One region of the Corynebacterium massiliense DSM 45435 genome, then DNA from elsewhere that is predicted to be linked to it. Evidence: predicted binding sites of a transcription regulator. Region 1 holds the regulator's gene; the other holds the start of a gene.
The links. Region 1 encodes LexA, which represses DNA repair genes until DNA is damaged. Its sites were predicted from a motif close to CGAACANNTGTTCG; they were not measured.
Positions count from the first base shown of each region.

Region 1 (14,699 bases):
CATCGGCACTCGGCGCTACGTGCGCCGCCAGCGTTCCTGGTTCCGCAGGGACAAGCGCATCCACTGGCTGGACGCGGCGAGCGAGCACGGGCCGCTGCCGGAGGCGCTCGAGGTGCTCCGGCGTGTCGGGTGGAACACCTAAGATAGCGACCATGGATTTTGCGAAAGGGCACGGAACCCACAACGACTTCGTCATCATCCCCGATGAGAACGCGCAGCTGGATCTGACCGCCGAGGTCGTCTCCACTCTGTGCGACCGGCGCGGCGGCATCGGCGGCGACGGTGTGCTGCGCGTTGCGCGCACCGGCGCGCTGGTTGATGCCGGTGAGTTAGACGCCGCTGGCCTCGGCGCGGGCATCGAGCGCGACACGTGGTTTATGGATTACCGCAACGCGGACGGTTCGCTTGCGGAGATGTGCGGCAATGGCGCGCGCGTCTTCGCCCACTGGGTGCGCTCCCGCGGGCTGGAAGAAGCCGACACGTTCGTCATCGGCACGCGCGCCGGTGCCCGTAAGGTCACTGTTAGCGAGTTCGACGACGCCCGCGCACAGGTCACCGTGGAAATGGGGGAGCCAAAAATGCTCGGCATCTCCCAGGCACGTATGGCCGGCCGGGCATTCGCGGGTCTCGGCGTGGACGTGGGAAACCCGCACCTCGCGGCGGTCATCCCGGGCCTTACGCCGGATGAGCTCGACAGCTGGGAGTTGGTCCAGCCCGAATTCGACGCGGACTTTTTCCCCACCGGCGTGAACGTGGAGATTGTCACCCCGCTGCGCGACGGCGCGGTGTCGATGCGCGTGTACGAGCGCGGGTCGGGCGAGACCATGTCGTGCGGCACCGGGACCATCGCGGCGGCCGCGGCCGCGCTTGCCGATGCAGAACAGGGCACCGGTGAAGTCCGCGTCACCGTCCCCGGCGGCGAGGTTGCCGTGGAGATTCTCGAGGACGGCTCGCGGTTGACGGGACCTTCCGCAATCGTGGCGACTGGGAAGACGCTAGGAGTAGTCGCTTCCTAGCTGGTAGGCCGCGCGGCGCGCCAGGATCCACGCGTCCGTTAGCTTGCTGGCGCGCTGGTCGGTCACCGCCAGCAGATTTTCCAGCTCCGCGGTCTCAAGATCTTTGGCCAGGCGCGCGTCGAGCCGGTTCAAAAAGCGCTGCGCGGCCGAACACTGGTAGAAAAACCCGCTGATGTCGGGGTGGGTGCAATCCTTGTCCGCAAGAGCCGGGCGGTTCAGGGTGCGATCCGCCAGCGCCTCGGCATCGGACGAGGTGAGGAAGTGCTTGTACTCGTTGAGCACGTCCGAAATGTCTTCGGCCGACAGTTGGATCGAGGAGCGCAGCGCGGTGTGCTCGGAGGCGTTCGGGCGGGAGCGGACCATCGACAAGATGGCGACGGTCAGCGCGGTGGCGAGCAGGAAGCCGGGCAGCTTGAGCAGCCAGATCAATACGACGGCAGCCACGCACACGAAAGCGATGCCGAGCGTGAGACGGCCGCGGGCCGAATCGGGCCATGGGCGGGGCATTGCTAACCTCCTCGTGCGCCGGTCTGATGGTCTGTGTGGTGTGGGTGTGGGGCCGTGTCAGGATTCGAGCGGTGGGATAGCTAGTGCCCGCCGCAGCCACAGCTTCCGCAGCCGCAACCACCGCCGCCGCTTCCGCAACCGCCGCCAGGGGCGACGATGGAGGCGGTCAGCAGGGCGCGCCCAGTCAATACGGTGCCCTGTGCCGGCAGGGCACCGAAAGACTCCGGCAGGCACAGGTCGAAAGGAACCTTGCCGTCCACCATAACGTGCATGAAACGCTGGCCAGTCAGGGCATTGTCCTGCCACTCGGCCTCCATGACGCGGCCGGAAAATTCCACGGCCGGCGTTGGCGTCTGCGCGCCGGATCCTGCCGCGACGATCTCCGCGCCGGCGGAACGGAAGAGGTCAGGCTCGCTCTCTGCGGTGTTGGGGTCGGCCTCCGCAACCTCGAGTCCAAGCGCGGTAAGCCCCACCTGCTGCCACTGCTGCGTGTCTTCATCGACAAGGAGCGGGCCCTGCGCCAGGTTGGCGGTGGCGGAGGTGACCGTCTCGCCGTAGGGGTCGACGATGTCGATGAGCGCGAGGACATCGTTGAGCATCGTGACGTGGCCGAAGGCGGATGTTTGGGCGGCAAAGCCGACAAACGTCGCGTAGGGCTCGACGGCCAGGATGTTCAGCTGCGCGCCGGACGGGTCGCTGTACTGAATCAGTTGGCCGCCGCGTACCTCGCCGGTGACTGCCAAGCGTTGCGTGCCGATGGCGGCTTCCACCGCGTCTTGCCAGCGTGGGAAGGCCATACCCAGGGCGGCAAGTTCCTGATTTTCGCGAACGTTGGATTCGCTGCCCGTCGAAGAGGTGGTCATGGCCCACAATCCTATAACCTGCTGCCGGGTGTGCCGAATTGTTACCAAAGGCCATACCTGAAAAACAATTGGGATCCGCCGTGGCGGCGTGGAAGAATAAGGCGCAATATGGCCAAAGATTTTGATACCGACGCCGCAGCGCGCGACAAGCTTTTGGCGGAGGCGTTTCGCCACAACGAACCGCAGCCGGAACCGACTGACGCGGATCTGACGTCCGCGCCCACGCGCGGTGAGCTCGACCTGGAAGAGCGCGACTCCTTCCGGCGCGTCAACACCACGATGCGCGCCCAAGACACCACGGACGTGTACGAGGTGGAGTACCGCAAGCTGCGCCTCGAGCAGATCGTCTTGGTCGGCGTGTGGACCGAAGGCACCGCCGCGGAAATCGAAGCGGCGATGGCGGAGCTCGCCGCGCTGGCGGAGACCGCTGGTGCCGATGTGGTGGAGATGATTTACCAAAAGCGCGATCGGCCAGACCCAGGCACGTACATCGGCTCCGGCAAGGTCGACGAGCTGCGCACGATCGTCGCCGCCACCGGTGCGGATACGGTCGTCTGCGACGGCGAGCTCAACCCCGGCCAGCTCACCGCGCTGGAGCGGGCGCTGAACATCAAGGTCATCGACCGCACAATGCTCATTTTGGATATCTTCGCCCAGCACGCGAAGTCCAAGGAGGGCAAGGCGCAGGTGAGCCTCGCGCAGCTGGAATACCTCTATACCCACACGCGCGGTTGGGGTGACACGCTGTCGCGTCAGGCCGGCGGCCGTGCCGGCTCGAACGGCGGCGTGGGCCTGCGTGGCCCGGGTGAGACGAAGATCGAGTCCGACCGCCGCCACATCCGCTCCGAAATGGCACGCCTGCGCGCGCAGCTGCGCGGGATGAAAACGGCCCGTGAGGTCAAGCGTTCCCGCCGCCAGAACTCTGTCACGCCCCAGATCGCTATCGCGGGCTACACGAATGCGGGCAAATCCTCGCTGCTCAACGCGATCACTGACGCCGGCGTGCTCGTTGAGGACGCGCTGTTTGCCACCCTGGACCCGACGACGCGACGCGCGGCGTTGTCCGACGGCCGCGAGGTCGTCTTCACGGACACGGTCGGGTTCGTACGACATCTTCCCACCCAGCTGGTCGAGGCTTTTAAGTCGACGCTCGAAGAGGTCCTCGGCGCCGATCTCGTCCTGCATGTGGTGGATGGCTCCGACCCGTTCCCGCTCAAGCAGATCAAGGCGGTAAACAAGGTCATCTCGGACATCGCTGAAGAAAACGGCGCAAACGTCCCGCCGGAGATTTTGGTGATCAATAAGCTCGACCAGGCGGACGATCTCGTCATCGCCGAACTGCGCCATGCTTTGGGCAGCGACAACGCGGTGTTCGTCTCGGCGAAAACGGGGGAGGCCATTGATGAGCTGTCGAGCCGGATCGAGTACTTCCTCAATTCCTTAGACGAGCACGTTCACCTCCTCATCCCATACACCCGGGGTGACGCGGTCTCCCGCGTCCATACTCACGGGACGGTGCTGGCGGAGGAGTACCGCACCGACGGCACGTACCTAGATGCCCGGGTGCCGTCGCTGGTAGCGCGCGAATTGGCGGAATTTTCCGTCGCCGACTAAAAGCCGCTCCCTAAGGCGCTCTGCCAGCGTGACGGCCGCTTACTGCCCGCCCGTCCCGTCACGATCGAATCGGGAGTCCGGGGCCGTGGGCGTTATAGTAAAGGTTCGTGAGTAACACGAAATCGCGAACTCTTGGTTGGTCCCTCCACGGCAACGGACGAGATATTTCCCCGGGCGCGGTCGTTGCGCCGGAGGAGCGTTTGTCGTGGCCACGCACAATCGGTATCGGCATGCAGCACGTGGTCGCCATGTTCGGCGCGACGCTGCTCGTCCCCACGCTGACCGGTTTTCCCGTCAACACCACGCTGTTGTTTTCCGGCGTGGGCACGATGCTCTTCCTGCTCATTACGCGCAACAAGCTGCCGTCTTACCTGGGGTCTTCCTTCGCGTTCATCGCGCCGTTGACCGCCAGCCAGCAGTACGGCATCGGCGCCCAGGCGGGATCCGTGCTGGTGACCGGCGTGGCGCTCGCGCTGTTGGGCTTGGTGGTAAAGGCCGCGGGCCGGCGCGTTATCGACGCCGTGATGCCGCCGGCGGTGACCGGCGCAATCGTCGCCCTCATCGGGCTGAACCTAGCGCCCAGCGCCACTGAGAACTTCAAGTCGCAGCCACTTGTCGCGACCGTCACCTTGGCCGGGATTTTGCTGGCTACCATCGGCGGGCGCGGGATGGTCTCCCGATTGGGCATCCTCATCGGGGTGGTGATCGGCTGGATTTTCGCCGCGCTGACCGGGAACCTCGCGCCGGACGCGGGGGAGACCATCCGGGAGGCGGCGTGGATCGGCCTTCCGCAGTTCCATGCGCCGGAGTTCCACGCCTCCGCTATCGCCGTGGCCCTGCCGGTCCTCGTCGTCCTCGTGGCCGAAAATATCGGGCACGTCAAGGCTGTCTCCGAGATGACCGGCCGCAACCTCGACGATGAGGCGGGCAACGCCCTGCTTGCCGATGGCCTGTCTACCACCCTTGCCGGCGGCTTCGGTGGCTCCGCGACGACCACCTATGCCGAAAACATCGGCGTGATGGCGGCGACCCGCGTGTACTCGACCGCGGCGTATTGGGTGGCTGCGCTGACCGCTATTGTGCTCGCCTTCATTCCGAAGTTTGGCGCGCTTATCTTCACCATTCCCACCGGCGTGCTGGGTGGTGCGACCATCGTGCTCTACGGCCTTATCGGCATGCTCGGCGTGCGCATCTGGATGGACGGGAAGGTCAACTTCAACCACCCGGTCAATCTGACGTGCGCCGCGGTCGCGCTCATCGCGGGCATCGGCAACCTCACCCTCACCGTCTTCGGCATTGAGCTCGAAGGAATTGCGTGGGGTTCGGTCGGCATCATTGTGCTCTACCCGCTGATGACGTGGCTCTACAACACAATGGGAGAGGGCCAAGCAGCAAAGTAGATCGCTGCCCGGCCCTTCGTACAGGACAACCGCCCCGCGCAGGCAAACCTCGCGGGGCGGTTGGCGGATTTTACGCGTCGAGATCCTGCTCGATAAGCCCGGCGATCTTCTCCACGGCCTCGGCGTTGTCGGAGGTGACGGTCACCTCGTCGCCCTGCTCGGCGCCCAGAGCCATGATCATCAGCGAGGAGGCCGCATCGGTTTCGTCGTCGTCTTCTTCGCCGACCAGGTTAAGGAAAATGTCATCATCGTACTCGGCGGCGGCGTCGGCGATGATGGAAGCCGGGCGAGCGTGCAGGCCCACAGAGGAACCAACCTTGACGGTCTTCGAAGCCATAACCACATTCCTTTCGTACAAAGGGTCTGTTCGGATTTAACTGCCTCCCTAGTGTACGGCCTTCTGTTTCCCAGCTGTGCCCGGGAGAGGCAGGCGTGGTTTTACAGCTCGCGCACCTGCGTGCCGGCGATATCGACATCGCCGGGCGCGGGGAGCTCCGAACCGGGGAGAGTGACCGCAGCGCTTCCGTATGCAACGGCCTGACGGAGCGCCTCGGCGGGCGAAGCCCCGGCGCTTTCGGCCAGGATGAACCCGGCCAGCGTGACATCGCCAGCCCCCACGGTGGAGGCCACCTTATCGATGGGCGGCGGGGTAGCGGACCACGCGGCATCGTCAGTCACCAGTACCGCGCCGGCACTGCCCAAGGTGACCAGGAGGCGACCGACCCCACGGGCGGTCAGGACGCGGGCTGCGCTGATAATTCCGGAGCAATCGCCCTGCGCGGCCTGAGCCTCGAGCTCGTCGCCCGTGGCATTCGCGGAGCTACCGGTGCGGAATTCGGACGGAATCTGCGCGAGTTCGTGCGCGTTCGGCTTCACCAAATCGGGAGCACTCGCCGGCAGATCGCGCACGATTTCACACAGCGGATCTTCCGAGGTGTCCACCGCGATCTGGGCGGTGGGATTGGCGGCGCGTGCGACCTGCACCAGACGGCAATACCAGTCGACCGGCACGCCGCCGGGCAGGGAGCCGCCGAGCACGATCCAGTCGGCCGCGGGGGCACGCTGTGCAAGTTCGTCTTCGATAGCCTGCTTTTCTTCCGCGCTCAACGCGGGCCCGGGGCCGTTGAGCTTCGTCGTCTTCCCACCTGGTTCGTTGACGGTGGTGTTCACGCGGCACAGCGGGGTGATGGGGACCCGGTGGCAGGCGATGCCGGTGCGGGAGGCGAGGCGGATAAACGGGTCATCGTCACGCGCGGGCACGATGGCCGCCGTCGGATGCTCCGCGAGCTGCGCTGCGAGGCTCACGTTCAATCCCTTGCCACCGGCCACCTGCGTCACGTGCGCGGCGCGATTGACGGCACCGTGAAGTAGGCGCTCGTTGAGCGCGATGGTCGCGTCGATACTGGGATTCGGCGTGAGGGTAAGAATTAAACCAGGCATTTGCCCCGATTGTTTCCCGGTTGTGCCTAATTGTCAAAGGCCTTTAATCTAGATGCATTCTTTGTGGTTATCCATGCGCTCAACAACCTACTTTTCGCGCCGTTCCTAGGCACAGGAAGGCGGCTAGAGGTGGCGATTGAGCGCCCAGCGAAGGGATAGTGCTGAGTATGAGCGAAGAAAAGGACGCGGCAGAACTAATCAAAGGAACGGGCGTTGTCGCCGGTGTTGCGTACGCCGACGCGGTGTGGGTGCGCCCCCGGCCCGAGCTGCCGCAGGCGGGCGAGACGATTGCCGATGATGCAAAAGACGTAGAATTCGAACGCTTCGTTGCCGCCGCCGAAGTGGTGGCTCAGCGCTTAAGCGAGCGCGCGGATTCCGTTGACGGAAACACCGCGGAAGTGCTGACTGCCACGGCGAAGATGGTCAAAGATCGCGGCTGGCACAAGGCAGTGCGCCGCAACATTAAATCCGGCCACCCAGCCGAATACGCCGTTGTGGCCGCCACGGAGAAGTTCGTAACCATGTTTAACGCCGCGGGCGGGGTCATGGCCGAGCGCACCACGGACTTAAAAGACGTGCGCGATAGAACCATCGCGGAGTTGCGTGGGGAGGAAGAACCCGGCCTTCCGTACGTCGCCGGTGAAGCGGTTTTGTGCGCCGACGATCTCGCGCCGGCGGATACCGCAACGCTCGATACCGCGCACATCAAGGCTTTGGTCACCGAGCTGGGTGGCCCGACAAGCCACACGGCCATCATCGCCCGCCAGCTGGGTATCCCGTGCGTGGTAGCCACCGGCGCGGTGCTGCGCGAGATCCCGACCGGCGAGCGCCTCTTCGTTGACGGCTCTACCGGGGCGGTCGACCGTGCAGCGGAGCCGGACCAGGCCGCGGCCGCCGTTGCGGAGTACCAGGAACGCGCCGAGCGTATCGCGCGATGGGAAGGCCCTGCACACACCGCGGACGGGCACCGCGTGCAGCTCCTGGCGAATGTTGCGGACGGCAACGCCGCCCGGATTGCTGCGCAGTCCCAGGCGGAAGGCATCGGTCTGTACCGCACCGAGCTGTCGTTCCTGTCTGCGAGCGAAGAACCGTCCGTCGAGGAACAGGCGGCGGTCTACGCCAAGGTCTTCGAGGCGCTCGGCGATCAGAAGGTAGTCGTGCGCACCTTGGACGCGGGCTCGGACAAGCCGATCAGCTACGCCACCCTCGACGCGGAGGAAAACCCTGCCCTTGGCGTGCGCGGCCTGCGCGTGGCCCGCAATAATGAGTCGCTGCTCACCCGTCAGCTGGATGCCATTGCGGTGGCCGCGGCGGAGCGTGGGGAAGACGCGCCCACCTGGGTCATGGCGCCGATGGTCGCAACGGCGGGCGAGGCGAAGTGGTTCGCGGGCCTGTGCCGCGAGCGGGGGCTCATCCCGGGCGCGATGATCGAGGTCCCCGCCGCCGCGCTCATGGCGGATACCATCATGCCGCACTTGGACTTCGTCTCCATCGGCACGAACGATCTCACGCAGTACACGATGGCCGCGGATCGCCTGTCGCCGCAGCTGGCGTATCTCACTGATCCGTGGCAGCCGGCCGTTCTTCGCCTCATTGAGCACACCTGCACGATGGGGCAGAAAAACTCCATCGCGGTGGGCGTGTGCGGTGAGGCGGCAGCCGATCCGCTGCTTGCCTGCGTTCTGACGGGGCTTGGCGTGAACTCGCTGTCCGCGGCATCGTCGGCGGTGGCCAGCGTCGGAGCCCAGCTTGCCGATGTCACCCTGGAGCAATGCCGCGACATGGCCGCCGCGGCCATTCACGCCGATGATCCGCAGGCAGCCCGCGCGGCTGTGCGGACGATCCTCGGCGAAGCCTAAGCTCCCGACGTCTCAGCTCCCGGTGCCTCGCCGTCCGGTTGCGCGACAACGACGGTGACGTCCCGCTCGCGCAATTGGTTGAGGTAGTGGGCGGGAGCGTCTGCATCGGTGACGACGACGTCGATGTCCGAGATGGAGCCGAAACTAACCAGATAGTCGTTGCCCAGCTTCGACGAGTCGCACAAGACGACGACCTTGTTCGAGTTGGTGATAAACGTCGACTTGATAGCGGCCTCTTTGGCGTCCGCCGTCGATAGGCCGTGATCGATGGTCAGGGCATTAGTACCGACGAAGGCGACATCGGCTCGCATCAGGGCGAGGGTGCGCAGGGCTGTGCTTCCCACAACGGCTTGGGTGATAGCACGCACCCGGCCGCCCAGCAGCTGCACGTTTTTTACGTCGTGCCGCGCGAGCGCCAGACAGATGGGCAAGCTGTTGGAGACGATGGATAGATCGTCGGGCTCCCGCCGCTGGGCGATGAGGTCGGCGAGCGCGTTGGTGGTCGTACCCGCGTCAAGAAAGACGCTGCCGCCGCGACTGGGGAGAAAATCCGCGGCGGCACGCGCGATGGCGGACTTAGCTCCCGGCGCCGAGCGCAAACGCGCGTCGAGGGAAAGCTCCGTGGTCTGAAATGTTTGAGCCGCCACGGCGCCGCCGTGAACGCGGTTGACCAAGCCCTCGCGGTCCAATACCGCCAGGTCTCGCCGGATCGTCTCCGCGGTGACCGCGAAGTGGTAGGCGAGCTCGGTGACGTTGACGCGCTCTTCGACGGCGGTCATCGAGGCAATCTGTCTGCGTCGCTCTTCGGCGTACATGCGCTACAGCTTGCGGAAGACAGAGACGACCTTGCCCATAATCTGGGCATCGTCGCCCTGAATGGGCGCGTACGCGTCGTTGTGGGGGAGCAACCACACCCCGCTGGAATCCCGGTGGAATTCCTTGACCGTAGCCTCGTCGTCCAACAGCGCGGCGACGAATTCGCCCTCTTCGGCCACCGACTGCGAGCGGACGATGACCCAGTCGCCGTTAAGAATGCCGGCGTCCCGCATGGAGTCGCCGACGACCTGGAGCATGTATAGATCGCCGTTGCCCACCAACTCGTCCGGCATCGGGTAGTAGGAATCGATATTTTCTTCCGCCGTAATCGGTGTGCCGGCCGCAATGCGCCCGACGACGGGGATGTAGTTGACCTTGCCGGCGTCTTCAGGGATTACCGACTCCGCGGCGTCGGTGGTGGAGGCATCCTTCGCCTTGGACTTCTTCCCGCCACCCCGCGTTGAGGATTCAGATTCGAAGTGACGCACATCGACCGCGCGTGGCTTGTTCGGGTCGCGGCGCAAAAAGCCTTTCTCCTGCAGCTGGTTGAGCTGGTAGGCGACGGAAGAAGTGGACTGCAGTCCCGCAGCATCACCGATCTCGCGAATGCTTGGCGGGTAACCGCGCAGCAACACGGCGTCATTGATGACTTCCAAAATCCGTCGCTGGCGGGCGGACAGAGAAGAGATATCGGGTTTGCCCCCGGCTGGTTTACGGCCCATGAGTCGTGAGTCCTTTGCTGTCGGTGCGTTCTGTGCTTCTAGTTGTAGCACGGACTAGACACATGTTCGACAAATGTGGGCGTGTTTCTAGACAGTGTGTGACCGGCGTGCTATAAATCGAACACGTCAGCTAAATCGAACACTTCATCGACGCTCCCGGTGCTGTGTCCACTGCGCTTTCTACGGTGAGGCTGTCGAACGAAAGGAATGAACATGGTCTTCGCAGTAAAAAATCCCGCTACCTCTCGCTACTCCTCGTCCTTCCAGGCCACTACAGTGCCTGCGGCCGCGGTGTGGGATCCCGGGGCCGAAGTAGGAAGGCGCAACGGGCACCCCGAAAACTTTTACGCGGGGCATAACATGCGCACTTTAGGCCCTTCTCGCTTAGGCACCGAAGCGCGCCCCGCGGTGTCCCAATCGAACGCATCGCCGGAAAATGCTGCCCGGGAAGAGGGCGGGCGCGGCCGCAACGTAGCGCTCGGTGCTGTGTTCGGTACCGCAGTGTTTATCGGCACTCTTATCGCCGGCTTTACCGGCACTGACACGGTCTCGGATGCCGCGGTCGGTGGGTCTTACGGGGCTGCGGCTAGTGCTACCACCGCGTCCGTTCAGCCGGCGTCGGTGCAGGTCGCTAGGTAGTAGACCGCAGTGTTGAACAAATAGAACGAAGCCACGTTCGGGCAGTACACTACGCGGTAGTCCTGTCGTCTCAATCGGAAGGAACGACCCCGCGGTGTACTGTCCCTTTTGCCACAATGCGCAGTCGCGCGTCATCGATTCGCGAGTTGTCGAACAGGGAACTTCTATCCGCCGTCGCCGCGAATGCTCGGCCTGTAGCGGCCGTTTTACCACCGTCGAAAAGGCAGTCCTCTTGGTAGTCAAGCGCAATGGCCTGGCGGAGCCGTTCAGCCGCGACAAGCTCATCCGCGGCGTACGGCGCGCTTGCCAGGGTCGAGATGTCAGCGATGACGCTCTCAAGCGACTGGCCCAAGAAGTAGAAGAAACGGTACGCGGCCACGGCAGCTCCCAGGTGGCGGCCAACGAAATCGGTCTAGCGGTCCTCGAACCACTCCGCCACCTCGACGAGGTGGCCTACCTGCGCTTCGCCTCCGTCTACAAGTCCTTTGAAAGTGCCGACGACTTCGAGTCGGAGATCCGCCTCATGCGGCGCCGCGACCGCGACGACTACTAGCCGCTACCACCGCTTTACTGGCGGTTCGACCGTCCCAACTTGGCCGCGGCTTTTTGGATGCGGCGCAGCGAAGCCGGGCGGGCTGTGCCCAAGCGCTGGGCGAAGAGGGATACCCGCATCTCCTGGATCATCCAGTACAGGTCCTTAACCGCCTTGGAGTTGCGGGCACCGCTCGGCAGCGAGCGCAGCTTGTGGTTGATAACGGCTTTGGCCTCATCAATTTCTGCCTGCCGGTCCGCGTCCTTGTCCGGATCAATATCCATCTCCTCGAGGCGGACGCGCATGGCCTGCACATACCGCGGCAGGTGCTTCAGATTTCCGATGCCGTGCACCGTCACCGCGTTCGCGGGCAAGAGGAACGCCAACTGACGCTGCATATCCTCGATGGCCGGACCGTCCCAGGACTTTAGCTCTTCGGCGACCTTGCCGTATTCGACCAGACCCGGTGCCAGCGCGACCACGTATTGCCGCACCCGGCCGGCAACCTTTGGCGTGATCTTGTCACGCAGGGCAGCGAACTCCTTCGGCGAACGCACCGGCCCGCCTTCTTCCACCAACAGATCCCGGGTGGCCGCCACCTGACAGTCGTTGACCAGTCCCTGGGCGCCGCCGTGCGGATAGTTATCTACTGCCACCCGTTGTTGGAGCGGAAGCCCCTTGACCATCTGTTGAGGTTTCACGTTTGTCGCCTTGAGCAGCAACTTTAAGGTGGCGCCGAACATGCCGGTATCGGCAGCTGCCTTTGTGGGGTGGTACTTCACTCGCACCCCATGCGGCGTCGCCTCGAGCGCCGGGTACGCGGTCATGTCTTGGCCGTCCACGGTGGTCTGGACTTCGGCGGGGATATCGCCGATAGTCTCCGCGGTCCATTCCGTCGCCTCGTGACCTGTGCCCGCGGCACCATCACCAGCGTCACCCTTGTTACCGGCGCCGGTCTTCCCGCGGCCGGCGGGCGCGCTGCCCCGGCCGTGCGCCGCAGCCGACTTTTCTGCAGCCTTGCGCACCGAGGTGGAAATCTGGCCGGCCTGCCGCTGGCGAAGCGCGTCGAGATCGCGGTCGGAATCGACGATCTTCCCGCGCTTGTTCACGGCCGCGTAGTTAATACGCAGGTGCGCCGGCAGCTTCTCTGGATGGAAGTCGGACGCGTTGATTCCGTGGCCACCGAGTTCGCGCAGGACATCGGCAAGCTGCTGCGTCAAAGGCCCCTCATACGGCAGCAACTTGGGAAGGGCGCGCTCCGCGAAGGTGGGCGCGGGCACAACCGTGCGGCGCAGGCCCTTCGGCAGCGAACGGATAAGTTCGGTCACCAGCTCGAGGCGCAATCCGGGCACCAGCCAGTCGAAACCTTCGGTATCCGCGCCTGCCAACAGCGGGATGGGGATAAGAACGCTGACGCCATCGTGGGGATCGCCGGGCTCAAAACGGTAGCTCAACTCGTATTCGACGGAGCCCTTCCGCCACGTTGCCGGGAATTGCTCCTCCGTTCCCTCATCCGACGTAGTCAGCAGCTTGGCGGGGTCGAAATCGAGCAACTCAGGGTTTTGTCGCCGCTCCTTCTTCCACCACGAGTCGAAGTGCTTGCCCGTGGTCACAGTCGCCGGAATGCGCTCGTCGTAAAAGTCGAAGAGCATGTCCTCGTCGGCGACAAGCCCGCGCTGGCGGAGTTTTTCCTCCAGCTGGGTGGCATCTTCGATCTTCTGCTTGTTTGCGTGGAAGAACTCATGGTGCGTCGACCAATCACCGGCAATGAGCGCCTCGCGGATAAACATGTCGCGCGCGGCGGCGGGATCGACGCGGTGGTAGGGGACCATGCGGTCCGCCACGATGGTGACGCCGTACAGGGTGGACTTTTGGTGTGCCACGGCGGCAGCGCGCTTGCGCGACCACGTCGGCTCCGAATAGCTGTGCTTGACTAGGTCGCCGGCGAGTTTCTCCACCCATGCGGGGTCGATCTTGGCCACGTCGCGGGCGAATAGGCGGGAAGTTTCCACCAGCTCGGCTGCCATGAGAAACTCCGGCGGCTTCTTCGCCAGCGACGAGCCGGGGAAAATGACGAACTTCGTGTTGCGGGCGCCGTAGTATTCCTTGCTGTTTCCATCGCGGGCACCGATGTTGGACAACAGGCCGGACAATAGCGACTGGTGGATGGCGTTGACGTCGCGCTTATTCGCGGTGTGCGTGCGGTCCGACCAGCCCAATTCACGGGCGACGTCGCGCAGCTGGCGCACGAGGTCGAACCACTCGCGGATGCGCATGTAGTGCAGGAACTCCGCCTTCATGCGCTTGCGGAACTGGTTGCCGGACAACTCGTCGCGGGACTCTTGGGTGTAGTCCCACAGCTTGAGCAGCGACAGAAAGTCGGAAGACTTGTCCTTGAACCGCGCGTGCGCTTGGTCGGCCTGGGCTTGGTATTCGAGTGGGCGTTCGCGCACGTCCTGAATGGTCATGGCGGCGACGATGACTAGGACATCGTCAAGGCTGCCCAGGCGGTGGCCCTCCACCAGCATGCGCGCCATCCGGGGGTCGACCGGAATGCGGGCCAGATACTTTCCGGTCTGGGTGAGGACGGGGAGCCCGTCCTTTTCCTTGTTGGTCACCGCGCCAAGTTCGCGCAGCAGCTGCAGGCCGTCGCGGACGGCTTTATCGGCCGGGGGCTCCACGAAGGGGAACCGCGCAATGTCGCCGAGACGCAGCGAAATCATCTGCAGGATGACGCTCGCCAGGTTGGTGCGCAGGATTTCCGGATCGGTGAACTCCGGGCGCGATTCGAAGTCCTCCTCGGAGTAAAGCCGGATGGCGATGCCGTCGGCGACACGTCCACAGCGGCCCGCGCGCTGGTTCGCGCTGGCTTGGGAGACGGGCTCGATGGGCAGCCGCTGCACCTTCGTGCGCGTCGAGTAGCGCGAGATGCGCGCCGTGCCCGTGTCCACCACGTAGTGGATGCCTGGCACAGTCAGGGAGGTTTCGGCGATGTTGGTGGCCAAAACGATCCGGCGGCCCGAGTGCGGGCTGAACACGCGGTGTTGTTCCTGGTTGGAGAGGCGGCCGAACAGTGGGGCGACCTCGACGCCTTTCCACTTCTTCGCCTCGATGGCCTCCATGGCGTCGCGGATGTCGCGTTCACCGGGGAAGAAACACAAAATGTCCCCGCTGCCCTCAGCCATGAGCTCCTCTAGAGCATCGCACAGCCCATCCAGCGGATCCTGAGCAACGAGTTTCCCATCCACTTCTTCCTCGAGTGGGCGGTAGCGCACCTCGACCGGGTAGGTG
Region 1 covers NZ_CP063189.1:1,323,232-1,337,930, reverse strand. The annotation lists gene miaA (tRNA (adenosine(37)-N6)-dimethylallyltransferase MiaA) at 1-142, shown strand, start outside; gene dapF (diaminopimelate epimerase) at 153-1,016, shown strand; gene CMASS_RS06300 (hypothetical protein) at 996-1,523, opposite strand; gene CMASS_RS06295 (hypothetical protein) at 1,604-2,386, opposite strand; gene hflX (GTPase HflX) at 2,495-4,000, shown strand; gene CMASS_RS06285 (uracil-xanthine permease family protein) at 4,108-5,400, shown strand; gene CMASS_RS06280 (HPr family phosphocarrier protein) at 5,471-5,737, opposite strand; gene CMASS_RS06275 (1-phosphofructokinase family hexose kinase) at 5,839-6,840, opposite strand; gene ptsP (phosphoenolpyruvate--protein phosphotransferase) at 7,008-8,699, shown strand; gene CMASS_RS06265 (DeoR/GlpR family DNA-binding transcription regulator) at 8,696-9,514, opposite strand; gene lexA (transcriptional repressor LexA) at 9,518-10,237, opposite strand; gene CMASS_RS06255 (hypothetical protein) at 10,646-10,876, shown strand; gene nrdR (transcriptional regulator NrdR) at 10,971-11,429, shown strand; gene hrpA (ATP-dependent RNA helicase HrpA) at 11,444-14,699, opposite strand, start outside.

Region 2 (14,699 bases), 830 kb from region 1:
GACGCGCAGGCCTTTCATGCCCAGGCGGGCTGACAGCCACGGCGCGGATACGAGACGGCCGGGGTGCGCGTACTCCTGAAACGGTGGGTAAGGATCGAGATCGAACACAGCTAGTACCGCCCTCGAAAGCTAGTTGGGGATGTGGGAGGAATTATTGTACGCGGCCAGTCAACAAGGGTTGAGTGGCGTCCGCGTCGGCATCGTTAAGCATCTGCTCAATGCGGTCATACTCGTCGTCTTCGCCGATGAGCTTTGCCGCTCGGCCCAGCGCCGCGATGGCGCGGAGCACGCCCTGGTTGGGCTCGTGGCTAAACGGCACCGGGCCCCAGCCTTTCCAGCCGTTGCCGCGGAGGCGATCCAGGCCGCGGTGGTAGCCGGTGCGTGCAAAGGCGTAGGCGACCAGCTTGTCCGGGTTGTCCTTGTCCAGCTCGCGCTCGGCCAGCTCTGCCCACGCAAGCGGGCTGTCCGGGTGGCGGAGCGCGTCGCGGTCGTTCTGCGCCGGGTCTTCCGGCAGGTGGAGCGGTTTCGGTGCGAGCATGTCGTTGAATTCCATGCGTAACACTCTAGTGCCGTTGTGAACTGGTAGTCTCCGGAATGCCCCCAATCCCATTCCCTTACCTTTTGAAAGGACTGGTTTCGCATGTCTGAGCACCAGTATCCGCACGGCGGTTTCGACGATTCCGATAACTCCGACAACTCGGGGCACGTCGACAACTCCGGGTTCGCGAACGCGGAGCCTTACTCGGCCAGCTCGAACAATGAAGAAGCGCACTCCCAGCCCCGCGCTCAGCAGACCCAGTTCGGCCAGCAATCTCAGTTCGGCCAGCAGAACCAGCAGCAGCCTCCATTCGGGCAGGGGATGGGCCCGCAAGGGTTCCCGCCGCAGGGCGCTATGCCGCAGCCGGGGCCGATGCAGCCGGGGCCGATGCAACCGCCCCGCCCGCCGATGCACGGACAGCTTAACAAGCCCAAAGGCTTTTTCAGCGCGCTCTTTGATTTCGAATTCCGGAACTTTGTGACCATCGATTTTGCGAAGATTATCTACATCATCGCGATTGCTCTCAACAGTATCGTTACTATCGGATGGGTCATCTTCGGGCTGATTGCGCTCTTCGAAGGTATGGAGGAAGGCGGCTCAGAGCTCGCCCTCGGATTCATCGCATTCCTAGTGACCCTCGTCTTGGCTACCCTGTGGTTTTTCACCACCACGATCCTGGTTCGCGTGCAGATCGAGTTCATCGTGGCCGCGATCCGCACCGCGCAAAACACCGGTGAGATGGTCGAACATCAGCGCCGCACCGAGCACGGAGAGCGCTACTAATAGTCGGCTGATAGGCGCCCGTTGCTAGTTGTCCCAGAACTGGGACACGCTCAACCCGAAGTCGTACAGCGCGCGCCGAACAACCGGCAGCGACAAACCGATGACCGACGAGGGATCGCCCTCGATACGGTCGATAAACCAGCCGCCGAGTGCCTCCAAGGTGAACGCGCCCGCGCACTCGAGCGGCTCCCCAGTGGCGGCGTAAGCCCGAATATCTTCCTCCGTCGCGGCGGCGAAGTGGACCGTCGTGCGGGACGTTTCCACCACCTCGCGGCCGCCGAATCGAACGCAGTGGCCCGTCAGGAGTTCCGCCGTCTTCCCGGCCTGGGCGTTCCACCTTTCGATGGTCGCCTCCACCGTGTGCGGCTTACCTTGCAACTCGCCGTCTAAAAGCAGCATGGAATCGCCGCCGATCACCACGTCGTCGGGGTAGTCGACGGCAGCGGCCTTCGCTTGCGCGAGCTCCGCGACGACGACGTCCGGTGCCGCGTGACCGAGCCGCGCCCGGATCGCCTCCTCGTCGACGTGAGCCGGGTGTAGCACCGGCTCGATTCCGGCCCCGCGCAGGATGCTGGCGCGGGACGGGGACTGGGACGCGAGGACAATGCGCATTAGTAGTACCGAATGTTGCGGTAGGCCGACGGATTGAACTGCGGGTGCGCCGGGTCGAACTGCTCGGCGGTGCGGCCCCAGGCATCGGCAGGCTCGGTAGCGCCGGCAGCTTTCGCGCGCGAGGCGGCGGTGAGCTGCTCGACGAGCTTTTCCACCGCCTTGGCTTCCTGCTCGGTGGGGTTTCCGCGCACAATCTTCATGGTGTGTCTGTGTCCTCCCGGTGTTGTCTTCTCGCGGCTTACAGCGCGATGTTGCCGTGCTTCTTCGGCTGCGGGGTGTGGATCTTCCGCTCGACCAGTCGCAGGCTCTCGATGAGGTAGCCGCGGGTGGCGGCGGGCTCAATGACGGCATCGATAAGTCCGCGTTCCGCCGCCGCGTAGGGGTGCAGGAACTGGTGTGCAAGCTCCTCCTCCTGCTCTGCGGTGGCGTCGTCGCCGTAGATCTCCGCCGCCGGGTTGTCCGCGACCGCGATGGTGGCGGTGGGCCAGGCGTAGGCGAGATCCGCGCCCAGGTCCTTCGCGCCCATGAAGACGTAGGCGGGGCCGACGGCGCGGCGGGTAATGACCGTCACCTTGCCCACGGTCGCCTCGGCGAACGCGAAGGCGAGCTTGGAGGCGCGGCGGGCGCTGGCCGTCACGCCGGCGGAGTCGACGAATTCGATGATCGGGATGTTGAACGCGTCGCACACCCGGATAAACCGCGCGGCCTTTTCCGCGCCCGCGTCATCGATTTCCCCGTTGGAGCTCAGCGGCTGGTTAGCCACCAGCCCGACGCACCGTCCTTCGATGCGCGCGAAGCCGGTGAGCATGTTCGGCGAGTCCGCCGCGGTCAGCTCCAGGAAGGAGTCCGCGTCCACGGTCTTTTCCACGACCTCGCGCATGTCGTAGTGGGCGTCGTCCGGGACGATGTCGTTGAGCTCGCGGTCGGAGTCGGTGATGCGGTCAGCGATGGAGCCGTGCGAAATCTCGGCGTTCGTTCGCGGTACTTCCGCCCGGTTGTTCTGCGGGAGGTAGCCCAGCACGGAGCGGGTCGCCGCCACCGCGTCGTCATCGGACTCCGCAGGCAGGTGTGCGCCCGCGCCGCCGATGACGATGTCTGCCATGGCCGGCGGGAACTGCGCCATATCGCGGGTCTCGCCGAAGATGACCGAAACCTGGGGGATGAGGCCGGACGCCTCGGTGATGCGTGCCATGACCTGGGCGTACATCGCCAGCGTGACGATGCCCTCTTGCACACGCGGACCCGCCGACTCGTACATGCCCACAATCGGCGTGCCCGTCTTAATGGCCAGGTCGTAGACCTTGGTCAGCTTCTCGCCGAAGACCTCGCCGAGGGTGCCGTCGAAGACGGTGATGTCCTGGCTGAATACGCAGACCTTGCGGCCAGCCACCGTGCCGTAACCGGTGACCACGCCGTCGGTGACCGGGCGGTCGTGCTCACGGCCGAAGTCGGTCGAGCGGTGCCGCGCGAGTGCGTCGATCTCGACGAAGCTTCCCTCATCCAGCAAGCTCTCCACGCGGTGGCGCGCCGCGCTGTCCGGGGCTTCCGCGGTCCGGTTGTGCAGATCGGCGATCCTGCCAGCGGTGGTTTTCAGGTCCGGTTTCGCATCCATGGTGCCGTAGTTTACAGCGGAATATTCCCGTGTTTCCGCACGGGCCGGGCGACTTTCTTGTCGCGTAACAATCGCAGATAGCGTTCGATAGTGCGGCGGGTGGTGTGGGGTTCGATGACGGCATCGATAAGTCCGTTTTCTGCCGCGGCCTGCGGGGAAAGGATCGTCGAGTACTCGTCGCGGAGCCGCGTGACCTCCGCGGGGGAGGCGTCCTCCAGCTCGCGGCGGAAAATGAAACGCACCGCGCTGTCCACGCCCAAGACGGCGATCTCCGCGGTGGGCCAGGCGAGGTTCACGTCCGCGCCCAATCCTTGCGATCCCATGACGCAGTAGGCGCCGCCATAGGCTTTGCGCAGCACCACGGTGATTTTGGGAACGCTGGCTTCCGCGTAGGCGTACAGCAACTTCGCCCCGCGGCGCACGAGCCCGCCGTGTTCTTCGTCCGTTCCAGGCAAAAATCCCGGCACATCCACCAGGTAGAGCAGAGGAATGGAAAACGCGTCGCAGGTGCGGGTAAACCGCGCGGCCTTTTCCGCGGCGGCGGCATCGATGGCGCCGGCGAGCACGAGTGGCTGATTGGCCACGATGCCGACCGGCTGGCCGCTGATGCGCCCGAATCCGCACACCATGTTGTCCGCGCGTCCGGCCTGGATCTCGAGGAAATCCTGGGCATCGACAAGCGCGGCGATGACCTCGTGGATGTCGTAGGGAACCTCGGGGGAGGTGGGCACCGCCAAGTCCCCGCAGGCGGGTTCCGCCGAGTGCAGCTGGGGCAGCGCGTGGCAGTTGTTCGGCAGGTAGTCGAGCAGGTCCCGGATCCAGTCCAGTGCCTCCCTCTCCGACGGGGCCACGTAATGGCACGACCCCGCGGTGGTTAGGTGCAGGTGCGCGCCGCCCAGCTCTTCCTGGGTGGTGTCTTCGCCCGTGACATCGCGCAGAACGCCGGGGCCGGTAACGAACATTTTCCCCTGGCCGTCGACCATGACGACGAAGTCCGACAGCGCCGGGGAATACGCGTTGCCGCCCGCGCACGGGCCCATGATGGCCGAGATCTGCGGAACGACGCCTGAGGCCTGCGTATTCCAGCGCAGGGTGCGGGCAATGGCGTCTAGGGAATCGGCACCTTCCTGGATCCGCGCACCGGCGCCGGCGTACAGGCCAATCAGTGGGCGCCCCATGTGCACGGCCATCTCCATGACCGCGCACATCTTGTCGCCGTGCACCTCGCCGAGGGCGCCGCCGAAGACCTTCTCGTCCTGGGCGAACACGCACACCTCGCGGCCGTCGATGGTGCCCCAGCCGGCAATGAGGCCGTCGCCGGGTACCCGTTTTTCTCCCATGCCAAACGCGGTGGCTCGATGGATCGCCTGGGCACCGATTTCCTCGAAGGAATCGGAATCAAGGAGGTAGTCGAGTCGTTCGCGCGCGTCCACGTATTGCAATGTAACACCACCCGCCGGCCGCTAAGGTGATCTCTATGACACTCGATCTCTCCCGCATTCGCTCCGCGCTTGTCGATGCCGGCTACTTCACCGCCGTCGACTACGTCGAGCAAACCGGCTCCACCAACACCGATCTGCTGGAGCGTGACGATGTCGCCTCCGGCACCGTCCTGCTTGCCGATGAACAGGTGGCCGGCAAAGGCCGACTCGGTCGCGCGTGGTCCTCGCCGAAGGGGGCCCAGGCGATTCTGTCGGTAGCCCTGCAACCGGAAAGCGTGGACCGCCTCGGCGTGCTTCCGCTCGCAGCCGGGCTCGCCGTCACCGACACCATCCCCGGCGCCGTGCTCAAGTGGCCTAACGACGTGCACCTCAACGGAAAGAAGCTAGTCGGCATCCTGTGTGAGGCGGGCTCCCGCGTGGTTATCGGCATGGGGATTAACGTCACCTTGTCCAAAGAGCAGCTGCCCATTGCGGCGGCGACGTCTTTGGCACTGGAGGGGCGAGACACCGACCGCACCGAGCTCATCATTGGGGTGCTGCGGAACCTACGCCGCCGGATCGACCAGTGGGAACACAACGATCCGCAGTTGATGGTGGACTACCGGGAGGTGTGCTCGAGCATCGGCAAGCGCGTGCGCCTCGAGGCTCCCGGCGGCGACATTCACGGCACGGTCGACGGGGTGACGGAGACGGGGCAGATCACTATTGACGGGGTGAGCTACTCCGCCGGGGATGTCACTCACCTGCGGGTTGTAGACTAAGCGCCCATGGAGAAGCTCGGCCACGGGGAATATACGCGCGCGGACGTCAGCGCGCCGTACCGCTCGTTGGTATTCCCGCTGCTCGAGCTCATTCTTATTACGGGTGTTGCGTGGATCGCCATCGGGTGGGCGGACGTGAATATCTTTAACCCGCTGGTGCACAACGGCCTCGTCGTCCTTTGGGGCGTGCTGGCTGCGTGGCGTTTTCTCCTGCCCCTCGTGCGGGCGCGACGGAAGCGGTTCATCGTCACGAACCAACGCGTCATCGCACGCGAGGGCAAGCGGACTGCGTCCGTGCCCCTAGGGGACATCGCGGGCGTGCGCCGTCGCCGGGGCGGCATCTCCCTCGCCATCCGGGGTTACGACCGAGCGATGTACTTTCCGGAACTGCCGAAGAACCGGAAGCTCGAGCGGATTATCGATGACGCGGTGCAGGAATATCGCGATCCAATCTGGGGGTAAAAGCTAGGTCTTCCGGGGCTTAGGTCGTTGCTCCCTCGTGTGCTCGGGTTCGGCGGGCGTGGATTCTCTGTGCGGTGGTTTGCAGCCACCGCTTGGAGCGCTGGGACATCGGTCCGGTGGCATGGGTGCGGTGCCACGTTCCGTTGTCGAATAGCCAGATGAGGTCGTCTGTCGCGGGGTCGATGACGTAGGTCGCGCGGCCGTCGGTCTTGATGTTGTGGTGGTGCTGGCACAGGTTGACCAGGTTGTACGGCGCGGTGGGGCCGCCGCTGTGGTGGTCGACGGCGTGGTCTTTCTGGCAGCGCATTGCCGGTACTGTGCACTGCGGGAAGCGGCAGGTGCCGTCTCTTCCTTCCGTGTAGGCGCGCATGCGGTTCGGGGTGACGTAGTTCGTGGTCTTCGCTTTCGCTCCGCTTGTGTGGTCGACCACGCGGGAGGGCGAAGCGGTGAGTACGTCGCCAATGAGAGGGTCAATCCACCCGAAACCGCGCACGTACACCGGGGCACTGTCCACGTCGCAGGCGCGGTAGACGTGCAAGGTGACGTCGGGGGAGGGGTCGAACTTCCGCGTAATGAGCCCTGCCAGGGCTGCGGCGGCGGAGATGTTGCGCTCCCGGGCGGTCTGGGTGATGACCGCATCGAGTGAAGCGGCGATCTCATCGGGGAATTCTGCGATAAGAGCGGTAGAGGCACCAGAGCTGCGAGAGACGGAATAGGCGCTTTCGCCGGCAGGCTCCGCCGGGGTGTCTGGGTCGTCCTCGGTTTTCCGCGGTTTGCGCAGGATGGTGTCGTCTTCGGTCATGATGAGCGTGTGCAACTTGCGCCGGAGGTTGGCTTGGGAAGGAAGCGCTGCGCCCGGGGATTTCGGCGTGAGGTACGCGGTAATGGCCGCATCTAGGCGTTCGAGAACATCGTCTTCTGGGTGGCCGAGTTTGCTTAAGACATCGTCGATGGCGATAAGCCGCGGGAAGTTGAGGTGGAAGTGCTCTTCCTGGGAAGCCTTCAGGCGCGGTAATTCGTCGAGACGGTGGAGCGCGCACGTGATGTTGATGATCCGGCGGGGTGATTCGCCGGTGCGACTCCCGAGGTCGTGGGCAGCAAGTTCAATATCGGCATCTAAAGGGGGCCGGTATTTCTGCCAAAGCCAGTATTCGTCGCGGCGCAAATCGCGCGCGGCTTCACACAGGGGATCGCCCGGCGTGAGATGGCGGTAGTAGTTGTTCACGGGGTTCGTCCAATCGTTCGGATATCAATACGTGTATGCGGGTTGGCGTCGGATTTTTAAGAGGTAATCGCTTGTATGTTCGTTTCGGTTTAAGCGTATAGTACACCCCGGACACGTACCGTAAGCTGCGGAAACGCGATATCCGAGAGGCGATAAAGAGCTGATGTGCTGAGGCCGGGTGCTGAGGTGGGTCGAAGCGGAAGATTCGGGAGGTGCAGGAGGGGAGGGGCGCTAGCTGCATGGACTAAACTCGTCGTCTGTGATTGAGGACGAAGGAAACATCGAAGTACATGCCCCCGGGCTTCCCGTCGTGGCGATTATCGGCGACGGGCAGCTGGCACGAATGACCCAGACGGCCGCGATTGAGCTCGGCCAGTCGGTTCGTCTTCTGGCTGGTAGCAAGAACTCCTCGGCCGCCCAGGTGTGCGCGGACGTGGTGGTCGGCGACTACCACGACTACGACGATCTTCTCGCTGCCGTGAAGGGCGCGGACGCGGTCACGTTCGACCACGAGCACGTGCCCAATGAGCACCTGCTGGCGCTTATCGATGCCGGCTACAACGTCAACCCCCGCCCCGCCGCGCTGATCAACGCGCAGGACAAGCTCGTCCAGCGCGAGCGTCTCTCCGAGTTGGGGGCGCCGGTGCCGCGTTTCGTGGGCATCGACAAGCTGGAGGATGCGGAAGCCTTCTGGGACGAGACCGGCGGCCAGGTGTGCCTGAAGACCCGCCGCGGTGGCTACGACGGCAAGGGCGTGTGGTTCCCGCAAAGCCGTGAGGAGCTGTGCCGCTTGGTAGAAGAAATCGATTCGCCGCTTTTGGCCGAGGAGAAGATCGACTTCGCCCGGGAGCTTTCGGCACTGGTCGCGCGTACCCCGTCGGGGGAGACCCGCGCGTGGGACATCACCCAGTCGGTGCAGGCGGACGGCATCTGCTCCGAGGCCATTGCACCGGCGCCGGGGCTGGATGCGGAGACCGCCCGCGAGGTGGAGGCCCTGGGGTGCTCGGTAGCGGAGAAGCTCGAGGTCACCGGCGTGCTGGCGGTCGAGCTCTTCGAGGACAAGGCGGGCGACATCTTTGTCAATGAGCTCGCCATGCGCCCCCACAACACCGGACACTGGACCCAGGATGGGGCGGTGACCAGCCAGTTCGAGCAACACGTGCGCGCAGTCCTGGACTGGCCGCTAGGAGATACGACCCGGACCGTGCCCGTGACCGTCATGGCGAACGTGCTGGGCGCCGAGACGGATCCGGACATGGAAATGCAAGACCGCATGGTGCACGTCGCCCGCCGTTTCCCCAACGCGAAGATGCACCTGTACGGCAAAACCCACCGCCCGGGCCGCAAGATCGGGCACGTAAACCTCACCGGCAACGACGCGGACGCCACTCGCCGCGATGCGCGCCTGGCCGCCGGTTTTCTGCGCGATGCGGTGTGGGCTGACGGCTACGCTGAGTAACGACACCTTTTTGAGACAAGGAGCATTTCTTACATGGCTAACCCGCGCGTAGGACTCATCATGGGTTCTGATTCCGATTGGCCGACCGTGGAGCCGGCGGCCGACGTACTTACGAAGTTTGGCATTCCCTTCGAGGTAGGCGTGGTCTCCGCGCACCGCACGCCGGAGAAGATGCTCGACTACGCGAAAAACGCCCGCTCGCGGGGGCTCGAGGTGCTCGTCGCCTGCGCTGGGGGTGCGGCGCACTTGCCGGGAATGGTCGCGGCCGCTACGCCGCTGCCGGTCATCGGCATCCCGCGGGCGCTGAAGAACCTGGACGGCCTCGACTCGCTGTTGTCCATCGTGCAGATGCCCGCCGGCGTGCCGGTTGCGACCGTCTCCATCGATGGGGCGAAAAACGCTGGTCTGCTCGCCGCGCGCATTCTCGCATCTGGCGATGCCGAGGTCGCCGACAAGATGGAGGCGTACCAAAAGGACATGGCCGCCGCGGTGGAAGAAAAGGACGCGCGCCTGCGCGACAAGCTACTCGGGGAGTAGGTCGCCTGCGCCCGGGTACGAATCCTGGGCGCCGGACCGGGTGACGGAGAAAGCTCCGACGCGGGCGGCGTGGCGCGCGGCATCGGCAAGCGCGATGCCCGGCTCGGCGAGCAACTTCGCGCACAGTGCCCCGGCGAACGCATCACCCGCGCCCACGGTGTCGACCGCCTCGACCTGCGGGGTGGGGATATCGGTCAGCTCCGGGTCTGCGACCAGCGCGCCGGCCGCGCCGAGGGTGATGACGGCGGAGGAAAAGCCGGCATCGATAAGCGCGGCGGCCAGGGCGTGTGGGTCATCGTCGTCGGCCGGTGTTCCCAGCTGATCCAAGATGAGCCCGGCCTCGTGCTCGTTGGCAATGAGCGGATCGGCGCGCAAGAGGCTCTCGCGATCCACGTCCACCACCGGCGCCAAGTTGATGATGACCCTTCCCTGAGCCGCAGCCACCGCCTCCCGGAACCCGCTCGGGGGAATCTCACCCTGGAGCAGCACGATGTCCGCCGCGGCGATGCGCTCGCGGTGGCCAGAGACGTACTGGTCATCCACGCGCGCGTTCGCGCCCGGCACGACGATGATGGTGTTTTCGCCCTTTTCGTCGACGGTGATGACCGCTAGGCCGGTGAGCTCGTCATCGATTTCGGTTACGGCGGTCATATCCACCCCGGACGAGTGCAGGTTCCGCACCGCGGGCTTGCGGTAGTGATCGGCACCGACCGCCCCGACGAACTCCACGTGCGCGCCCTGCAGGGCCGCGGCCACCGCCTGGTTCGCTCCTTTGCCCCCGGCCTTGATGTCATCGCCGCGCCCGAGGAGGGTCTCGCCGGGCTGGGGGTGGCGTTCGACGTGCGTGACCAAGTCCGCGTTGATTGAACCGACTACAACGAGGGTGCCTTCCATGCGCCCTATGATGCCACGGTGGGCGGTAGGATCTCGGCTCGTGTCGTGCATCGTCGTGTTGGGAGCCCGGGTTACCAACGGGCAGCCGGAGGCCGTGTTGCGGTCCCGGCTTTTTCGGGCTGCCGAGCTGGCCCGGGAGGTGCCGGGGCCGGTCATCGTCAGTGGCGCCGGCGAGTCCGCTGCGATGGCCCGCACCTTGGTGGAATTGGGAATAGACCCCAGCCGCATCGTGGAAGAAGACGCCGCCACCAGCACGAACGAGAACCTGGAGAACGCGTGGGCTCTCGCCGGCGCGGACCGTCTAGACGTGGTCACCAACGAATTCCACGCCCTGCGGACCCGGCTGTGGGCCTGGCATCTGGGGATTCCGGTCACGGTCCATACGACCCCGACGCCGTGGCGCGTCCGGCTGGGGCACTGGGCGCGGGAGGTTGTGGCCACCCCGCACTCGGCCGCGCGCATCCTCTGGCGGCGGATTCGGGGGTAGTAACCGGGCAATATATCTCACAAAGATTATGCCGAGCTGCGTGCCTGGGCATAAGGTGTGGAGCAAAAAGTGAACCTATGGTTACAGAAGGTTGACGCTAAGTTGAATAACCTCACGCCCGTGTACACCATCCGGGCAGACGGCTACGCCGCGCAGATCGCGGCGTTCGGCGGCGGGGTAAAGTCGCTGACCTTTCGCGGTGCCCCGCTCGTGGAGACCTACGACGGTTTCCCGCCGCTAGCCGCCGGCGTGGTACTCGCTCCGTGGCCGAACCGCATCGCCGACGGCACCTATACCTGGCGCGGCGAGCGGCATCAGCTTCCCATTACCGAGCCGGAGCGCAACAACGCCATCCACGGGTTCGTCGCTGACCGCGTCTGGGAGTGCGTGTCCCACTCGGTCGGTTCGGTCACCCTGGCGGTGAACATCGCCCCGCAGGCCGGGTATCCCTGGTTTGTGCGGCTGGTCGCCCGCTACGCGCTGGGGCGAGACGGGCTGACCGCCACCTTCCACGCCGAGTCCCCGCACCCCGAAGTGCCCTACGCCTTCGGCTGGCACACCTACCTCACCGCCGGCGGAGCGCCCACCGATACGTGCCGGCTCACGCTCAACACGACCACCGACGTCGAGCTCGATGGTGCCCGCAACCTCCCGACGGGGGTGGAGCGCCCAGCGCAGTTTAAGGACGCGGCCGTGGCAGGCCTCGAGTTAGATCACTGTTTCTCCGCCCCGACCGGGGTGCGAGCCGAGCTTGCCGATGCCCACGGTCTCCGCACCCGCCTGGAATGCTCCGGGGACGTGCGGTGGGCGCAGGTATACACCCCGCACGATTACCCGGGGCGTGGGAGAGCGATCGCGGTCGAGCCCATGAGCGCCCCGCCCAACGCGTTCGCCACCGGCACCGGTGTGCGAACCTTGCCCGCGACGGACTGGGTGCGACTTTCCGCTGCGGATACAGGTACTGCCGCGGATACAGGCTTTTTCGGGCACGGGAACGTAGAAAACTAGAAAGGCAAGCAGATGGCAACTGCTGAATCAGCGCTGCGCTTGGACGCAACGTGGGTCGACTACCTGTTGGTGTTGATCTATTTCCTTTTCGTCTTGGGCATCGGCTGGATGGCGAAGTCCAAGGTGTCGAATTCCATTGACTTCTTCCTGTCGGGGCGCGGCCTGCCGGCCTGGGTGACCGCCCTGGCGTTCGTCTCCGCCAACTTGGGCGCGGTGGAAATCATCGGCATGTCCGCCAACGGCGTCGAATACGGCTTCCAGACCATGCACTACTTCTGGATCGGCGCCGTGCCCGCCATGATCTTCTTAGGCATCGTGATGATGCCCTTCTACTACGGCTCGAAGGTCCGCTCCGTACCGGAGTTCATGCGCCGGCGCTTCGGCAACGGCGCACATTTGGTCAACGCCATTTCTTTCGCGCTCGCGCAGCTGCTTATCGCCGGCGTGAACCTGTTCTTGCTCGCCACCATTGTGGAGGCCCTTTTGGGTTGGCCGATGTGGGTCGCGCTCGTCGTGGCCGGAATCATCGTCTTGTCCTACATCACCCTGGGCGGGCTGTCGGCGGCGATCTACAACGAGGTGCTGCAGTTCTTCGTCATCATCGCGGCACTCGCGCCGCTCACCGTCATCGGCGTCAACCGCGTCGGTGGCTGGCAGGGGCTGAAGGAGTCGGTGGCATCGCAAAGCATGTTGCACACCTGGCCGGGCACGGACATCTCCGGGTTCGGAAACCCCATCTGGTCCGTCATCGGCATCGTATTGGGTCTCGGTTTCGTGCTGTCGTTCGGCTACTGGACCACCAACTTCGTCGAGGTCCAGCGCGCGATGGCCTCCGACTCGATTTCCGCCGCGCGGAAGACGCCCATCCTCGGCGCGTTCCCGAAGATGTTCATCCCGTTCCTCGTCGTGCTGCCGGGCATGGTCGCCTCGGTCATCGTCGGTGACATTGCCGATGGCTCCGCCGCGCCGAACGAGGCCATCTTGTACCTCATGCGCGACCTGTTGCCCAACGGTCTTCTGGGCGTCGCCATCGCCGGCCTGCTCGCGTCGTTCATGGCGGGCATGGCGGCCAATATCTCCGCATTCAACACCGTGATGTCCTACGACATCTGGGAAACCTACGTGGTCAAAGACCGCGAGGACAGCTACTACCTGCGCTTCGGTCGCTGGATGACGGTGGTGGCGACCTGCATCGCCGTGTTCACCGCGCTGCTCGCACGGAACTTCGGCAACGTCATGGATTACCTGCAGACGCTGTTCGGCTTTTTCAACGCCCCGCTGTTTGCCACCTTCATCCTGGGCATGTTCTGGAAGCGCATGACCCCGCACGCCGGCTGGGCCGGCCTGGTCTCCGGCACGGTCTCGGCCATCGCGTACTGGGCCGTCGCCAACTTCAGCGGCGCGGAGGCCGCCCTGTTCAACCTGCCGGGCCAGGGCACCGCGTTCGTCGCGGCGGGCATTGCTTTCGCCGTGGACGTCATCGTCTCGGTCGCCGTCACCTTGTTCACCACGCCCAAACCGGACCACGAGCTGGTCGGCTTCGTCTCCTCGGTGACCCCGAAGGACCACTTCGCAGACTTCACCGAAAAGTCCCTGCCGTGGTACCAGCGCACCGTCCCGCTGGGCATCATTGGCCTCATCTGCGTCGTCGCTCTCAACGTGATCTTCGCCTAAAAGGAGCATTTCATGAATTCCGCATTCGATCTCCGCAACGTCATCGCCGCGCTCATCGGTTTGTACGGCATCGTCTTGGTGGCCTGCTCCTTCGCGCTCGATCCGGGCATCAACCCGGATACCGGGCAGGCGAAAGACCCGATGGATAACCTGTGGGCTGGAGTGGCCATGCTGGTGGCCGCCGCAGCGTTTTGGGCGTGGGCGAAGCTGCGCCCCGTCGTCCCCGCTGCGGAAGGACAGGAAAGCGAGGAGTAAATGTCTGTGTCCGTGACGAGTGCCACGCTTGCCGATGGCCGCGAAATCATCTACTTCGACGACTCGGATCCCGCGCCCGGGGAGCGCGTCCTAGACGATCCCCGCGAGCTGCCGCAGGTGACCGCCGCTTCCGAAATGCGGCGCGACCCGCTCACGGGCGAGTGGGTGGCCTTTGCCGCCCACCGTATGAACCGCACGTTCATGCCGCCGGCCAACGAAAACCCGCTCGCGCCGAGCCAGCCGGGACAGCTGCCCACGGAAATCCCGTCGCCCAGCTACGACGTCGTGGTCTTTGAAAACCGCTTCCCGTCGTTTTCCACGCACATGGACGTGCCGGGCGACTTCGCCTACGAGGTGGATGGGGTAGAGCGCAGGCCGGCCGCCGCGCGTTGCGAGGTGGTGTGTTTTACCTCCGATCCGGGATCGAGCTTCAAGGAGCTCAGCCCGCGCCGCATCCGCACCGTCATCGAGGCGTGGGCGGACCGCACCGCCGCGCTGTCCGCAATCGACGGGGTGCGCCAGGTCTTCCCGTTTGAAAACCGCGGGGAAGAAATCGGCGTGACCCTGCAGCACCCGCACGGCCAGATCTATTCCTATCCTTTCTTGTCGCCCCGGCTCTCGCGCATCGTGGAGAAGGTGAAGGACAACCCGGGGTTGTTCGCCGAGATTGTCGAGCGCGAGTCGAACGGCGACCGCGTACTGAAAGAGACCGCCAACTTCCTGGTTTACGTGCCCGCCGCCGCGAAGTGGCCGGTCGAGGCGATGGTCATGCCCAAGCGCCAGGTCGCGGACTTTACCGAGCTCACCGACGCAGAAAAAGACGAGCTCGCCCCGTTGCTCAAACAGCTTTACACCGCCATCGACGGCTTCTTCCCGGGCGTGGAGAAGACCCCGTATATCGCCGGGTGGACGCAGGCGCCCGTCGCGGGCCCCGAGCGGGAGGCGGTGCG
Region 2 covers NZ_CP063189.1:490,055-504,753, forward strand. The annotation lists gene CMASS_RS02395 (sulfurtransferase) at 1-108, opposite strand, end outside; gene CMASS_RS02400 (DUF3151 domain-containing protein) at 152-553, opposite strand; gene CMASS_RS02405 (DUF4282 domain-containing protein) at 641-1,321, shown strand; gene CMASS_RS02410 (Maf family protein) at 1,346-1,933, opposite strand; gene CMASS_RS02415 (acyl-CoA carboxylase epsilon subunit) at 1,933-2,133, opposite strand; gene CMASS_RS02420 (acyl-CoA carboxylase subunit beta) at 2,172-3,545, opposite strand; gene CMASS_RS02425 (acyl-CoA carboxylase subunit beta) at 3,557-4,978, opposite strand; gene CMASS_RS02430 (biotin--[acetyl-CoA-carboxylase] ligase) at 5,023-5,748, shown strand; gene CMASS_RS02435 (YdbT family protein) at 5,755-6,210, shown strand; gene CMASS_RS02440 (HNH endonuclease signature motif containing protein) at 6,230-7,435, opposite strand; gene CMASS_RS02445 (5-(carboxyamino)imidazole ribonucleotide synthase) at 7,695-8,894, shown strand; gene purE (5-(carboxyamino)imidazole ribonucleotide mutase) at 8,928-9,431, shown strand; gene CMASS_RS02455 (ribokinase) at 9,417-10,325, opposite strand; gene CMASS_RS02460 (YdcF family protein) at 10,366-10,812, shown strand; gene CMASS_RS02465 (aldose epimerase family protein) at 10,933-11,820, shown strand; gene CMASS_RS02470 (sodium:solute symporter family protein) at 11,833-13,494, shown strand; gene CMASS_RS02475 (hypothetical protein) at 13,507-13,749, shown strand; gene galT (galactose-1-phosphate uridylyltransferase) at 13,756-14,699, shown strand, end outside.
Region 2: a site for LexA is predicted at 7,504-7,517, ahead of CMASS_RS02440 (HNH endonuclease signature motif containing protein). Genes of this name have one in related genera too.